DNA from 4 places in the Sinanaerobacter sp. ZZT-01 genome. Region 1 is predicted to be linked to each of the others. Evidence: a T-box and tRNA genes for the amino acid it is inferred to sense, from the RefSeq annotation. Region 1 holds a T-box; the other regions hold tRNA genes.
The links. A T-box is a leader RNA that pairs with one kind of tRNA and senses whether it is charged. The one in region 1 lies ahead of alaS (alanine--tRNA ligase), so its partner is inferred to be a tRNA-Ala.
Positions count from the first base shown of each region.

Region 2: it has a tRNA-Ala gene. The T-box ahead of alaS (alanine--tRNA ligase) is inferred to sense a tRNA for this amino acid. The anticodon was not compared.
Region 3: it has a tRNA-Ala gene. The T-box ahead of alaS (alanine--tRNA ligase) is inferred to sense a tRNA for this amino acid. The anticodon was not compared.
Region 4: it has a tRNA-Ala gene. The T-box ahead of alaS (alanine--tRNA ligase) is inferred to sense a tRNA for this amino acid. The anticodon was not compared.

Region 1 is NZ_CP141728.1:2,848,325-2,852,102, forward strand. It holds gene mnmA (tRNA 2-thiouridine(34) synthase MnmA) at 1-930, shown strand, start outside; gene U5921_RS13810 (class II aldolase/adducin family protein) at 969-1,616, shown strand; gene U5921_RS13815 (hypothetical protein) at 1,668-1,862, shown strand; T-box leader at 2,021-2,189, shown strand; gene alaS (alanine--tRNA ligase) at 2,233-3,778, shown strand, end outside.
Region 2 is NZ_CP141728.1:1,527,477-1,531,254, reverse strand. It holds gene U5921_RS07365 (TetR/AcrR family transcriptional regulator) at 1-154, opposite strand, end outside; gene U5921_RS07360 (TetR/AcrR family transcriptional regulator) at 391-1,047, shown strand; gene U5921_RS07355 (MFS transporter) at 1,125-2,384, shown strand; tRNA gene U5921_RS07350 (tRNA-Ala) at 2,534-2,609, opposite strand; gene mbhE (hydrogen gas-evolving membrane-bound hydrogenase subunit E) at 2,821-3,778, shown strand, end outside.
Region 3 is NZ_CP141728.1:1,803,696-1,807,473, reverse strand. It holds gene U5921_RS08695 (hypothetical protein) at 1-130, opposite strand, end outside; gene U5921_RS08690 (flavodoxin) at 149-586, opposite strand; tRNA gene U5921_RS08685 (tRNA-Ala) at 950-1,025, opposite strand; gene U5921_RS08680 (hypothetical protein) at 1,225-1,521, shown strand; gene U5921_RS08675 (helix-turn-helix transcriptional regulator) at 1,531-1,725, shown strand; gene U5921_RS08670 (hypothetical protein) at 1,923-2,378, opposite strand; gene U5921_RS08665 (sigma-70 family RNA polymerase sigma factor) at 2,452-3,219, opposite strand; gene U5921_RS08660 (lactate utilization protein) at 3,513-3,778, opposite strand, start outside.
Region 4 is NZ_CP141728.1:857,786-861,563, forward strand. It holds rRNA gene U5921_RS04300 (23S ribosomal RNA) at 1-1,674, opposite strand, end outside; tRNA gene U5921_RS04305 (tRNA-Ala) at 2,071-2,146, opposite strand; rRNA gene U5921_RS04310 (16S ribosomal RNA) at 2,273-3,778, opposite strand, start outside.

The DNA of each region.
Region 1 (3,778 bases):
CGTGCAGAACAAGCAGCCAGAGAACTTGAAATTGCTTTTGTATATAGAAATATAAAAGAAGCTTTTTCTGAAAATGTGATTTCTTATTTTTGTAAATCCTATCAAAAAGGAGAAACACCAAATCCATGTATATTATGTAATCCAACGATTAAATTTAAGCTGATGCAAGAGGAAGCAGACCGATTAGGTGCATTCTATTTAGCGACAGGGCATTATGCAAAAATTGAATTTGAACAAAAAACAGGATGTCATTTTATCAAGCGCGCTGAAAATGAAAAAAAAGACCAGTCTTATATGCTGTATCGACTGCCGCAGTCAATTATAAGACGCTTGCTTTTTCCATTAGGCAGTATTGAATCAAAAGAATTAACGCGTAATTTCGTTCGTGAACACCGTATTCATAATGCAGATTTGAAAGATAGCCAAGAAATCTGCTTTATTAAAGAAGGAAGCTATATTGACTATTTAAATCACAATGGATATACCGGAAAACCAGGCAATTTTGTAGATAAAGAAGGAACGATTTTAGGAAAACACAGTGGAATCATAAATTATACCATTGGGCAGAGAAAGGGGCTTGGAATCACCTTTGGAAAACCAATGTTTGTGATTGGAATGGATGAAGCTGAGAATCAAGTGGTATTAGGTGAAAATGAAGACTTATTTCAAAAAACTATCTATGCAAAAAATTGTCGCTTTTCCATTCAAGAGGAAGAAGCAGAAATGCCGGAGGAATACAATGGTATATCTGTTTTAGCTAAGATTCGCTATGCTTCTAAACCATCGAAAGCAATAATTTACAAAGCGGAGAATGGTATGGTGAGAGCAGAATTTGAAGAGATGCAAAGAGCAGCAACTCCAGGTCAGTCAATTGTCTTTTACATGGAAAGCCGTCTAATCGGCGGGGGATTTATTTCTCAAAAACAGTAGAATATTATCAGTTTTTTTATAAACTAAGGAGAAAGACTATGCTTGAGAGATTAAAAGAAGAAGTGATTCATGCAGCGGTTCGGGCGGAAAAAGATGGACTTTGCAAAAACAAATCCGGAAATTTTAGCGCAATTGACCGAGAGAAAAAATTTATGGTTATTACACCTTCCGGATTAGAACGAAAGGCACTTCATTTAAAAGATTTGCCTGTTTTAAATCAAAACGGAGATGTAATAGAAAATATATCCGGTCATAAACCCTCTAGTGAATGGCGAATGCATCTTGCTGCTTATGAAACACGTCAAGATTTTTTTGCAGTAGCGCATACTCATTCACATTATGCAACTGCTTTTGCAATCAGCGGAAGAAAAATATCGCCGGTTGCTTTTGAAGCCTTTTTTTATGGCTGGAAAACGGAGCTGGCAAATGTTTTTTTACCTGGAAGCAAGGAATTGGCAGAAGGAATAAAAAAACCACTGCAATTTGCAGATGTCGTTTTATTAAAAAATCATGGTGTTTTAACAGGTGGTATAAACAGTGAAGAAGCACGTCAAAAAATTACTTATGTTGAAGATGTAGCACAACTTTACTTTTATGCTTTGCAAATAAATGGAAGTGAGCCGGAACCTATTTCTGAAAAACAATTTTTGGACTACCGTCATTCCTGCTATCCTGCGAATAAGTAAAAGCTGATAAGGGAAACCTAAACTTATTCTATATAGAAAGGAATGAGTTTAATGAACAATCGTAATTTAACGTATGGGATTGGATTGGGAGTCGCTGGAACAATTGCAGGTATGCAGCTTTATCAAAAGATGACACCGAGAACACAACGCAAAATTCAAAAAAATGTAAGAAATGCAGCCGATCAATTAAATGACTTAGTCCAAGAAATTGGAGATCGTTTGAATGACATTTCCATGATGGATTAGTAAATCAAAATGATTACACCTAAAAGTCTGTAATTGATGACAACAAAAACCCTATTTTAAAGAAAAAAATAGGGTTTTTGTTTAAATATAATAATTTTTTTGAGAAAGATTGACACTGAAAGAGGAATTGATTATAATTTTATTGATAAAATGTAAATAAAAAGGCAATGAAAAGGATGAGTACCTTTTTTATGTACAGCAAAGAGAAGAAGGGTTGGTGTGAGCCTTCTGTGTGCGGAATTGGGAAGCTGCCTTGGAGCCTTACTGGAATGAGAGACCTTTACCGAGGTAATTAGGGTGGTACCGCGAATTAGCTTCGTCCCTATGTGGGATGAGGTTTTTTTATTTTTTTGTTGATGGAGGTTATGGTATGGAAAAAATAGGTTTAAATGAACTCAGAAAGAAATTTCAAGATTTTTACGAAACAAAGGGACATTACGTAAAAAAGAGCTTTCCTTTGGTTCCAGATAAAGACAAAAGTTTGTTACTGATCAACTCTGGCATGGCACCGTTAAAACGGTATTTTGCTGGCATAGACACACCACCGAGTAAACGAATGACTACTTGTCAGAAATGTATTCGAACTGGAGATATCGAAAATGTAGGGATTACATCACGTCACGGCACATTTTTTGAGATGCTTGGGAGCTTTTCATTTGGAGATTATTTCAAAGAACAGTCAATTCGCTGGGGATGGGAGTTTATTACACAGGAACTACAACTGCCGGAAGAACGTGTTTGGGCGACCATTTACGAAGAAGATGAAGAAGCACGAAATATTTGGAAAAACATTATAGGAATGCCGGAAGAGCGAATTGTACCTTTGGGAAAAGAGGACAATTTTTGGGAAATTGGAACAGGTCCATGTGGCCCATGCTCGGAGATTTATTTTGACCGTGGAGAAGAATATGGATGCGGAAAAGAGGATTGTAAGCCAGGGTGTGACTGCGATCGCTATATTGAATTTTGGAATCATGTATTTACACAGTTTAACAGAGAAGAAGATGGCAGCTATTCAAACCTTGCAAATCCCAATATAGATACCGGAATGGGTTTGGAGCGTTTAGCTTGCATCATGCAGGGCGTCGATTCGATCTTTGACATAGACACCATACGAATTATACTGGATGAGGTAGTTCGAATCAGCGGTGTTGCTTATCATAATGGCGAGGCTAAGACGGATGTTTCCATTCGGATTATTACCGACCACATTCGGTCTGTTACCTTTATGGTTGGCGATGGGATTCTGCCAAGCAATGAAGGACGAGGCTATGTACTTCGCAGGCTTCTTCGCAGAGCGGCAAGACATGGAAAGCTTTTGGGATTAGAGGGCCCTTTTTTAGCGGATTTGTCTCAAAAGGTAATGGAAGCATCTGGATGTGCATATCCGGAGCTTGAGGAAAAGAAGGAATATATCCAGCGAGTTATATCTGTAGAAGAAGAAAAATTCAGCACGACGATTGATCAGGGAAATCAAATTTTGAATGACTATATTCACGATGCGAAACAGAAGAGCGGAACATGCCTCTCTGGGGAACAAGCATTCAAATTATATGATACGTATGGATTTCCACTTGAATTGACGCAGGAAATTGCAGCAGAAGCTGATTTACAAGTGGACCTGGATGGTTTTAATCAACATATGCAACATCAAAGGGAAATGGCAAGAGCTGCGAGAAAATCGGAAACAGATGCGGGATGGGCAGACGATTCTTCTTTATATGTCGATTTACCGGACACTGAATTTATCGGATATACAACACTTTATGCAAAAGCGAAAATAGTAGGTATTTTTTCTGGAAAAACTTCACTTAACGTATTGAGGGAAGGAGAAGAAGGACATCTCGTATTTGATTGTTCTCCATTTTACGCAGAAAGCGGAGGACAGGCCAGTGATAAGGGTAGTGCAGAAAGTG
Region 2 (3,778 bases), 1.3 Mb from region 1:
ACTTGAAATGATAATAAAGCGTCCCCCTCGCAATTCCTACTATATCTAAAATATCGTTTGTACTGGTACCGTCAAATCCTTTTTTACCAAAGAGTTCGTCAGCCGCATCCAGAATCTCATTACGGCGTTCTACAGCTTCTTTAACAATCCTCATTATTACATCTCCAATCTTACAGACCGACTGTCTGTCGATATGATGATATAGTACTTTGTATGCTTTGTCAATAGCCCTCGGTTAAAAAATTGTTTTAGGAGGTTTTGCCTGGCCATTAAACTTGGAGTTATTGAGAAGCTAAGGCTCCAATGCTATGAAATTTCGATTGACAACGTGAAATTACTATAATATAATTCAAACATACTACTGGTATGTTATAGAGAAGGAGGTGCACTATGGCGCGGAACAAATACCCAGAGGAGACCATCCGATTGATATTGGACGTGGCACAGCAGCTGTTTCTCGAGAAGGGATATGAGCACACTTCCATACAGGAAATTATCAATGGTCTGGGCGGCCTTTCCAAAGGTGCCGTCTACCATCACTTCAAATCCAAGGAAGAGATTTTCAATGCAGTGGGTGACCGATTCAATAAGCAAATCATCAGAGAATTGACAGCCATTCGGGATGATTCCAGACTTACCGGTTACGAAAAACTGAAAAGGATATTTTATCAATCGCTTTCCAGCGCAGACCGTGACATTGTTTTTACAGTAGCACCAAATATGTTGAAACATTCAAAATTGTTGGCCATGCAGATGCATGAAATCTTTTCGGATGTTGTGCCGCACTATGTCCAGCCTGTCATTGAGCAAGGCGTATCAGATGGCTCTATTCTCACAGAGTATCCAAAGGAACTTGCGGAGGTCATCACTATGCTGACGAATCTTTGGCTTAATCCGTTAGTGATTGAAACGGATGTGGATAGTATGGAAAAGCGGGTTCGCTTTTTCAATTCGATCTTAAAGAATATGGGAATCGAGTTGCTAGATGAACAGATGATAGAATCTTACAGGAGATACTGCGCTCTCGTGAATCAGAAACCCAAATAAAATGAATGCCCAATAAAGGGTTTCATTTTTTAAATTTATACATACCAACGTTTGGTATTTATCAAGGAGGAACTTACATGAACACAAAACTATTTCATCGAGATTTTTTAATGGTTGTAATCGGCCAGATCATTTCTCTGTTTGGCAACAATATCCTTCGTTATGCGTTGCCGCTCTATCTGCTTAACAAAACCCATTCCGCCGCACTGTACGGGCTTGTTATGGCGCTTTCTTTTCTGCCGATGCTACTACTTTCACCAGTCGGTGGTATTGTAGCCGATCGAGTAAACAAGCGGAACGTGATGGTATGGCTGGATTGCTTTACCGCAGCACTGATGCTATTTTACTCACTAAGCTTTGAGAGCCTCCCTTTGGTGCCTTTACTCATCACCGTCCTGATGCTGCTCTATGGCATTCAGGGCGCATATCAACCCACAGTGCAAGCATCATTGCCGGTGCTGACACCACCCGACAAGCTGATGGCCGGAAACGCCGTTATTAACATGGTAAACTCACTGTCCGGAGTAGTAGGTCCTGTCCTGGGCGGACTGATCTTCGGATTTTACGGAATAAGGCCGGTTTTGTATCTCAGCATTGTCTGCTTTTTCTTCTCTGCCGTTATGGAAATCTTTATTCACATTCCCTTTGAAAAGCGAGATTCTGAGGGGAGCATACGCTCTCTCGTCGCTTCCGATCTGCGGGAAAGTTGGCATTTTATCCGTCATGAGCGTTCAGAAATTATACGGCTAGGTTTTCTGCTCTCCGCAGTCAATATGGTCTTTTCGGCACTGATTATTGTAGGTCTACCCATCCTCATCACCAGCCATTTAGGATTTGACCAAGCAACCGGAAACCGCCTTTACGGTTATGCCGAGGGTGCACTGGCGGCTGGCGGGCTATTGGGCGGACTGCTCTCAGGCATGGTTGGTCATAAGCTAAAAGCAAGCCACGGAGCAAGGCTGCTCTTCTGGTGTACGGCGTCGCTATTCCCAATGGGCCTTGCACTTCGACTACCAATCGGTTCAATGACAACATATTTTCTTATTTCCGGCTTTTGTGTAATTATGATGGTGATTTCAACGATCTTCAACGTGGAAATGATCACCTATCTGCAAAAGATTACACCTGGTACCCTCACCGGAAAAGTCATGGCTTTGATCATGTGCCTTGCCATGTGCGGTAATCCGATTGGACAGGTGATATACGGCGTGTTGTTTGAATTCCTTTCAACCAACGTTGATTGGATTTATTTTGGTGCATTTGCAGCCTGCCTTGGCTTGTGCACAGTGTCCCAAGCCGTGTTCCATCAACTGAGTGATACGGTAATTGCATCCTAATAGCATGAAATAAAGTAAGAATAAGCTACCAGGCTACGTCCGTGATTTATTCTAAACGATTATCAAACCAAACTATTCATTCATGGTGTAGTAATATATAACAAAAAGTTCGGTAAACCGTTGATTTCTGATTTCCCGAACTTTTCCAGTGGTGGAGAATAGGGGGATCGAACCCCTGACCTCTTGACTGCCAGTCAAACGCGCTCCCAGCTGCGCCAATTCCCCTCATATTCTTTTCTATTTACTAATATAGAAAAATTTATCTATTTTGTCAATACATCTAATCGGACATTTTCTTTTAATAGTCATCTTCTTATTCTACTTTTTATTCTTTTATCAATAAGGTTTTTATCGTAATTATTTCACGCTTATGGTAAAATATGATTTAATAGTTATATCTGATAAGAAAACCGTTTTTATTGAGGGGAGATATTTTTTGCTTTTTTCATTAATACTTATTCCATTTGTTGTTTCATTTTTTATTATGATATCCCATCGATTTATTAAAACAAAACTGGGCTGGACAGCACTTCCGGTTCCAATTGTGCTGTTTTTATTTTATCTTGCAATGCTGCCACGAACCCTTTCAGGTGAGACCATATCAACAAGTTTATCTTGGATTCCTATGTTAAAAATTACACTTTCTTTTGAAATCAACGGTCTTTCACTATTTTTTGCACTTCTCATCAGCTTCGTTGGAATTTTAGTAATCCTGTACTCTATATACTATTTATCCGAGCGAGAACGCTTGGTTCACTTTTATGCTTTCCTGCTCCTATTTATGGGGGCGATGTTGGGCGTTGTTACTTCAAACAATTTAATACTGCTATACTTTTTCTGGGAGTTGACAAGTATATCCAGCTTCCTTTTAATTGGCTTTTGGTTTGAGAAGGAGCGTTCCTGCTATGGCGCTCAAAAAGCGCTGCTTATCACTGTTTCCGGTGGATTTTGTATGTTAATTTCGTTTATTCTTATTGGAAATATAGCCGGTACCTTTGAAATCAATGAACTAATGAATTCCTATGATTTGATCCGTCAAAGCAGCCTCTATCCGGCCGCTTCTATTTTACTGCTAATCGGTGCTTTTACTAAATCTGCGCAAGTACCCTTTCACATTTGGCTTCCGTCCGCAATGGAGGCTCCAACACCGATCAGCTGCTACCTGCACTCTGCTACTATGGTAAAGGCCGGGATCTTTCTCGTTGCCCGTTTCACACCACTTCTTGGAGATACCGTATTGTGGAATACAACAATTACCTTTGTCGGCCTTATTTCTCTTCTTTTTGGCTCTTTTACTGCTCTCAGTCAAAAAGATTTAAAGGCTTTGCTTGCTTATTCCACCATAAGCCAATTGGGTCTTATCTTATGTTTATTCGGTATCGGTACTAAAGCCG
Region 3 (3,778 bases), 1.0 Mb from region 1:
CATCTTCTAAAGTAACATTTATAAGTGTTGGAACCTTTTCCGTTGTTCCATCTTTATCGGTGCAGCCACACATAATAAGTACTGCCACAGCCAAGAAACAAAAAATCTTTATTTTCATCCTTCTTCTCAATTTATAACTCCTTCATCCTCATACGAGTGATGTATAGAAATCTACTGCCCCTCTAATTTCATTTTCATCCGGATGCCCTTTGTTGATCCCACCCATCAATTTTAACGGCCCATACGTGTCATACCCGCAGCAACCATATGAACCGAGAGAAATACACCCATTCGCTTCTAAAATCCCACATATATTTTTTGAATAATCTTTGCTGTTCTTCCCACAAGAGTACAAGAAAAACACCTTTTTTCCCGAAGGAACAGAGCGTGCTAGAGATGTTATCTTCTTGTAGAATTTCCCAAATGCAGCCCCAGACGCGAATCCAATCATGTCGTAGCGTTCATAAGGAATGGAATTGGTTTTTGTTGCATCTACCAGGTCGACTTCGTTTTTTTTGGCAATTGCATCCACCAGTATTTTTGTGTTCCCATGATGAGTCGATTCATATACAATAACAACTTTCATTCTTGTATCCTCCTATATTATAATTGTGTACTTGCAGCACTTACACTTCATTCTAACAATTATTGAGCTTCTCATTCTTTGCTGTTTTGTGAAATGAAACAAAAATCATTCATCAAAAGTCACTCATTAAATGTTTCCTTCTATTTAATATAACAGAAAGACTTCCGATGAACAACAAGAATCGTTACCATAAAGATATCGGTTTCCTTCGAAGAAACTCTTCAAATATCACTTTATTTCAACATTAATCGCTAATTTGCGATATACTTTAATTAAAAAATCTTTATCTTCAAATACTCTCTTGGTCAAAGTTGCGATTTCTCTAATAAAAAATATTAGAGCTCAAATGAACTCTAATATTTTTGGTGGAGAATAGGGGGATCGAACCCCTGACCTCCGCATTGCGAACGCGGCGCGCTCCCAGCTGCGCTAATTCCCCTTATTTTACGTTTCCTATCATTTACAATGTCATTATACTCCTGGGATTAAAATTCTTCAATCGCAATTGCATCTTTTTAATTTATTTATACAGCTTCCATCAATCATATCCTCAAAATGTAAAAACTTCTTGACATTATTTTGCTGATCTGTTATATTGAAAATGTCAAAACAATTATACATTATGGAGGTGTCAAACTATGAGAAAAATGGATGAGATGGAAACAAAAATAGCTTTAGATTCTATTAAATGGGCCTGGTCGTTTACCGTTATTGCATTGTTTATATGGGGCATATATGATTTTATAAAACTCGGTAATATTACGTTACCGTTTTACCTTTTGATAATTCAAAATATTGTTTATTTTTTTGCTACGCAAATCTCTAAATGGAAAGCGGGAGATAAAAGCGGAAAAAAGATCATCATATGGTATCTAACTGCAGTTGTTGTGTGTCTGATTTTTTTTGGCGCTATTCTTTTCTTTTTAGAAAGATAAGGTGCTACCATGAAAAATAAAATTAAAGAATTGCGAAAAAATATGGGGTTACGGCAAGAGGATATTGCAAATGAATTAGGAGTAACTAGGCAAACTATAAATGCTATTGAAAACGACAAATACAATCCAACACTTGAATTAGCCATGAAACTTGCAAGATTACTAAAAACGTCTGTTGAAAACATATTTGAGTTACCAGACTAAATATAAATAATACTTGCTTCAAGTTTACCACATATAAAAAGTCATGTATGAGGATTTGATCTCATACATGACTTTACGTTGTTTCATTCGTACAAAATAGATGTGATCTTTATCATATAATAATACGATATCATCCCGAAGTTATCATGACGGTTATTTTACACTTCCTTTGGATGAATCTAAATGAAAAGCTTAATTTAATACTTCTGGATTACAAACGTAACCGCTTCACTTGAATCCGCACCGTTGCTAGGTTCTTCAATATCGAACATTTCATCGTTAATGCCAAGGATGTTGATCTGCAATGGGTAGCTTTCCATAATTATGCCGTCATAATAGATCGTTACGGCATCACCTACGTTGAGTGTTTTGCTGTAATCGGCAATATTGATACGAACGGCATCTCCAGAGCTACGGATCTCTTCACCTTCATCGGGTGTCACGATTGCTCCATCCCCATCAATGCTGTCAATTTTGCCTTTGAACTGCACAACATCAAACAAATCAGTACCATCAGTGATTCCGTCTTCCAGTGCTGGTGCTGTTATAGGCATTTTCAACCCGACTTGGCTGTTTAGAATGGGTTCTTTCAAGTCGGTGGCAACAGAGGCATAGGCGGTTAAACTGAGACACATAACGCACCCGAGAGTCATTAACAAAATTTTCCTATTTTTTTTCATTGTTATTCTCCTTTTCATTTTAAGCATTTTGTTTTGCTCATATCTTTTAGATGCGTCTAGCTTTGCGTTTTGTTGGCAATTTGTCTGTATTTCTAAAAAATACGATTAAAGCTGTTGCCGACAATAAAAAGCATATACCGAGCACAATAACCCACGCATCAATTATTGGCGGTGCTGGAATATTGACGGACGATTCCATATCCATTTCCGGGATTTCAATGTATTCTGTATCAAATGCACGAATCAGCTTATAAGCAAAGCCTGTGCCTAGCATGATGACAAACGTAGCCATTGTAGAAAGCGCAGTACGCAGTTTCTTGATGGACATGTTATATGTCCATTGAATTGTACCGATCGGCTTCTGCAGCATGTGGGATATTTCTTTATGGCTCATACCACCTAACACTTTCAGTGTGACAATCTGCCGTTGCTTTTCGTTCAGAGATGAAATCAAAGTGTAGTAGTTTTCCATATCGACAAATTCCTCAATGCTTTTATCAATCATTGGAAGTTTTTCATCAATTGTACTGATGTCAATAGTCTGCTTTTCCTTACGAAGCAACATAAGCGCTTCGTTTTTGACGACGGTATACAGCCATGTCAACACATGCGCTTCGGGGAATTTATGTGGTTCGAGGACAAATAGCTTAATTAACGTATTTTGGACAGCATCCTTGCTCACCTCGTCGTCGCCGGTAATTGAATATGCGATGCCGTACATAATACGAAAATAATGTTCATATAAAAGCTCGAACCCTCGCTGTTCTTTGTTTTTCATCAAATCAAATATAGTTTCAATTTTAACAGTATTCATTTTATCTCCTTTATCCTTATACTGTTTAAATGCGGCAGCAACATTATTTTGTTGGCTTTTTACAAAAAAATATAATTATGAACACTCTTGCAGATGCAAGTTCTCAATCAATTTCACAAAAGCAAGACAAAAAAATAAAAAATGAGACATAAGGCTCATTTTTAATTGTGTGTCATGAGTACAAAATAGATGAACATCCCGTTCTTCATGTTTTGTTTTAGTACTAACTTTCTATATATTGCAATGTACACTTTAGAAATTCTAAATAAAAATTCATATTCTCAATCTTGAACTTAAAACCCTAATTCTTGATCCACAAAGATAATTTCACATTTCATTTCCATTGGTACTCTTTCAATCATCGAAATAATGCGGCATATTCGGTCGGGGCTGTTGCAGTCATAACACTTATCTCCCTTAACTGCGCATGGAGTTTTAGCCCCCAAGCGTCTTGCATTCAAAGGAGCAGCCACATTTTTGCAACGCTGATACGCTTCGCTAAGATTCGGTGTAATTTTATTTTTTCCTACAACATAGTAACAGGATTGAGGTCCAAAAG
Region 4 (3,778 bases), 1.4 Mb from region 1:
TCTCGCTCGCCTTAGGATTCTCTCCTCATCTACCTGTGTCGGTTTGCGGTACGGGCACCTACGATCTCGCTAGCGGCTTTTCTTGACAGTGTGAAATCAGTTGCTTCGGTACTTTATTTCCCTCCCCATCACGCCTCAGAATTGTTACGGCGGATTTGCCTACCATAACTCCCTTGACGCTTAGACACGCTCTACCAACGGCGTGCTCAACTTATCCTTCTGTGTCCCCACTTCGCTCAAACGATTTTCGGTGGTACAGGAATCTCAACCTGTTGTCCATCGCCTACAGCGTTCGCTCTCGGCTTAGGCCCCGACTAACCCTGAGTGGACGAACCTTCCTCAGGAAACCTTAGATTTTCGGCGGGTAGGATTCTCACCTACCTCTCGCTACTCATGCCAACATTCTCTCTTGTATACAGTCCAGCTCGCCTTACAGCTCACCTTCTGCCCGTATACAATGCTCCTCTACCAATTGCCTAAGCAATTCCAAAGCTTCGGTAGTAAGTTTTAGCCCCGTTTATCTTCGGCGCAGAGCCACTCGACTAGTGAGCTATTACGCACTCTTTAAATGAGTGGCTGCTTCTAAGCCAACATCCTAGTTGTCTATGCAGCTCCACATCCTTTTCCACTTAACTTACATTTTGGGACCTTAGCTGTTGGTCTGGGCTGTTTCCCTTTCGACTATGAAACTTATCTCACATAGTCTGACTCCCAAGTATAATACTGCGGCATTCGGAGTTTGATAGTCTTCGGTAACCGGTGAAGGCCCCTAGGACATTCAGTGCTCTACCTCCGCGTATCTTTCCTTGAGGCTAGCCCTAAAGCTATTTCGAGGAGAACCAGCTATCTCCGGGTTCGATTGGAATTTCACCGCTATCCACACGTCATCCCAGCCTTTTTCAACAGACATGGGTTCGGTCCTCCATATCCTTTTACGGATACTTCAACCTGCACATGGATAGGTCACCCGGTTTCGGGTCTACAGCATACAACTCATCGCCCTATTCAGACTCGCTTTCGCTTCGGCTCCGGTGCTGAACACCTTAACCTCGCTGCATACCATAACTCGTTGGCCCGTTCTACAAAAAGTACATGGTCACTTGCGCTCCCATTGCTTGTAAGCATAAGGTTTCAGGTTCTTTTTCACTCCCCTTCCGGGGTTCTTTTCACCTTTCCCTCACGGTACTATTCTCTATCGGTCACTAGGTAGTATTTAGCCTTGGGGGGTGGGCCCCCCTGCTTCCCACCAGGTTTCACGTGCCTGGTGGTACTCTGGTGCCACTCTTTACTCGATTCATTTCGTCTACAGGACTCTTACCTTCTACGGTCGGCCTTTCCATGCCGCTTCGACTATCAATCTTGTAAGTGATGAGTGGTCCACAACCCCGGATAAATCCGGTTTGGGCTCTTCCCCGTTCGCTCGCCGCTACTGAGGGAATCGATGTTTCTTTCTCTTCCTCCGGGTACTTAGATGTTTCAGTTCCCCGGGTTACCTTCTCTATACCTATTTGATTCAGTATAGGATACTTGCGCATTACCACAAGTGGGTTGCCCCATTCGGAAATCTACGGATTAACGGTTATTTGCACCTGCCCGTAGCTTATCGCAGCTTGTCACGTCCTTCTTCGGCTCCTAGTGCCAAGGCATCCGCCTTATGCTCTTATTCACTTGACCTAAGTGAATCGTCCACTGAGTAATGTGGACTTATTTTTTACTATGTTAAAAAACTTAGTAATTCTGGTTTCTCGGTTCAATTAATTTGAAATTGTAGTAAATACCCAGTCAGCTTCTCTTTCACTTCCTCTTTCGATTCCATGCTCGAAAAGACTGTCTTAGTTTTTACTTTATTTTTTTGCCTTTGTCTTACTTGCTTGACTATGTTCCGCCGTAGAATTCTACAAACTAAAGTTTGTGAATTCCTGACGAAGCACGTTCTAACATTTCCTACGGAAACGTAAGACAAGTGCACTTCGATTTCGTCTTAATTTGAATTTTAAGATTTACATTGTTCAGTTTTCAAGGTACGTTCGGTTACTTGCGCAACCTATTTCTCTGTATAACAATACAAAGTGGTGGAGAATAAGAGGATCGAACTCTTGACCCCCTGCGTGCAAGGCAGGTGCTCTCCCAGCTGAGCTAATTCCCCATACTAGTTTGCTTCATTTCTATTGTAAATGATAAGCAAACGGACACAACGAATCTACAAATCTTCGATTTGCACATTTCAATTGTTTTATATAAACTCATAGTGTAGAAATTGTAGTCTCCTTAGAAAGGAGGTGATCCAGCCGCACCTTCCGATACGGCTACCTTGTTACGACTTCACCCCAGTCATTGATTTCGCCTTAGGTAATCTATTTCTCGACCAACTTCGGGCGCCCCCAACTTCCATGGTGTGACGGGCGGTGTGTACAAGACCCGGGAACGCATTCACCGCGGCATTCTGATCCGCGATTACTAGCAACTCCAACTTCATGTAGGCGAGTTTCAGCCTACAATCCGAACTGGGACCGGTTTTAGAGTTTTGCTCTTCCTCACGAATTTGCTTCTCTCTGTACCGGCCATTGTAGCACGTGTGTAGCCCAGAACATAAGGGGCATGATGATTTGACGTCATCCCCACCTTCCTCCGAGTTATCCCCGGCAGTCTCACTAGAGTGCCCAGCCGAACTGCTGGCAACTAATGACAAGGGTTGCGCTCGTTGCGGGACTTAACCCAACATCTCACGACACGAGCTGACGACAACCATGCACCACCTGTCTCCTCTGCCCCGAAGGGAAGCCTCGATTAAGAGACGGTCAGAGGGATGTCAAGTCCTGGTAAGGTTCTTCGCGTTGCTTCGAATTAAACCACATGCTCCGCTGCTTGTGCGGGTCCCCGTCAATTCCTTTGAGTTTCACACTTGCGTGCGTACTCCCCAGGCGGAGCACTTAATGCGTTAACTACGGCACCGAAGGATCGCTCCCCCGACACCTAGTGCTCATCGTTTACGGCGTGGACTACCAGGGTATCTAATCCTGTTTGCTCCCCACGCTTTCGTACCTCAGTGTCAGTTACAGTCCAGAAAGCCGCCTTCGCCACTGGTGTTCCTCCTAATATCTACGCATTTCACCGCTACACTAGGAATTCCGCTTTCCTCTCCTGCACTCAAGCCATGCAGTTCGTAAGGCTAACAATGGTTGAGCCATTGCCTTTCACCCCACGCTTACATAACCACCTACGTACTCTTTACGCCCAATAATTCCGGATAACGCTCGCCCCCTACGTATTACCGCGGCTGCTGGCACGTAGTTAGCCGGGGCTTCCTCCAAGGGTACCGTCATTTTTTTCTTCCCCTTGGACAGAGCTTTACGACCCGAAGGCCTTCCTCGCTCACGCGGCGTTGCTGCATCAGGCTTGCGCCCATTGTGCAATATTCCCCACTGCTGCCTCCCGTAGGAGTTTGGACCGTGTCTCAGTTCCAATGTGGCCGATTACCCTCTCAGGTCGGCTACTGATCGCTGCCTTGGTGAGCCGTTACCTCACCAACTAACTAATCAGACGCAGGCCCATCTCATACCGATAAATCTTTGACGAAAGTGTCATGTGACACTCACATGTTATGAGGTATTAATCCCGGTTTCCCGAGGCTATCCCTCTGTATGAGGCAGGTTGCCTACGCGTTACTCACCCGTCCGCCGCTTTCCTCTCACTCATTCGACCGAAGTTTCATTCGTGAGCTTCTCGCTCGACTTGCATGTGTTAGGCACGCCGCCAGCGTTCATCCTGAGCCAGGATC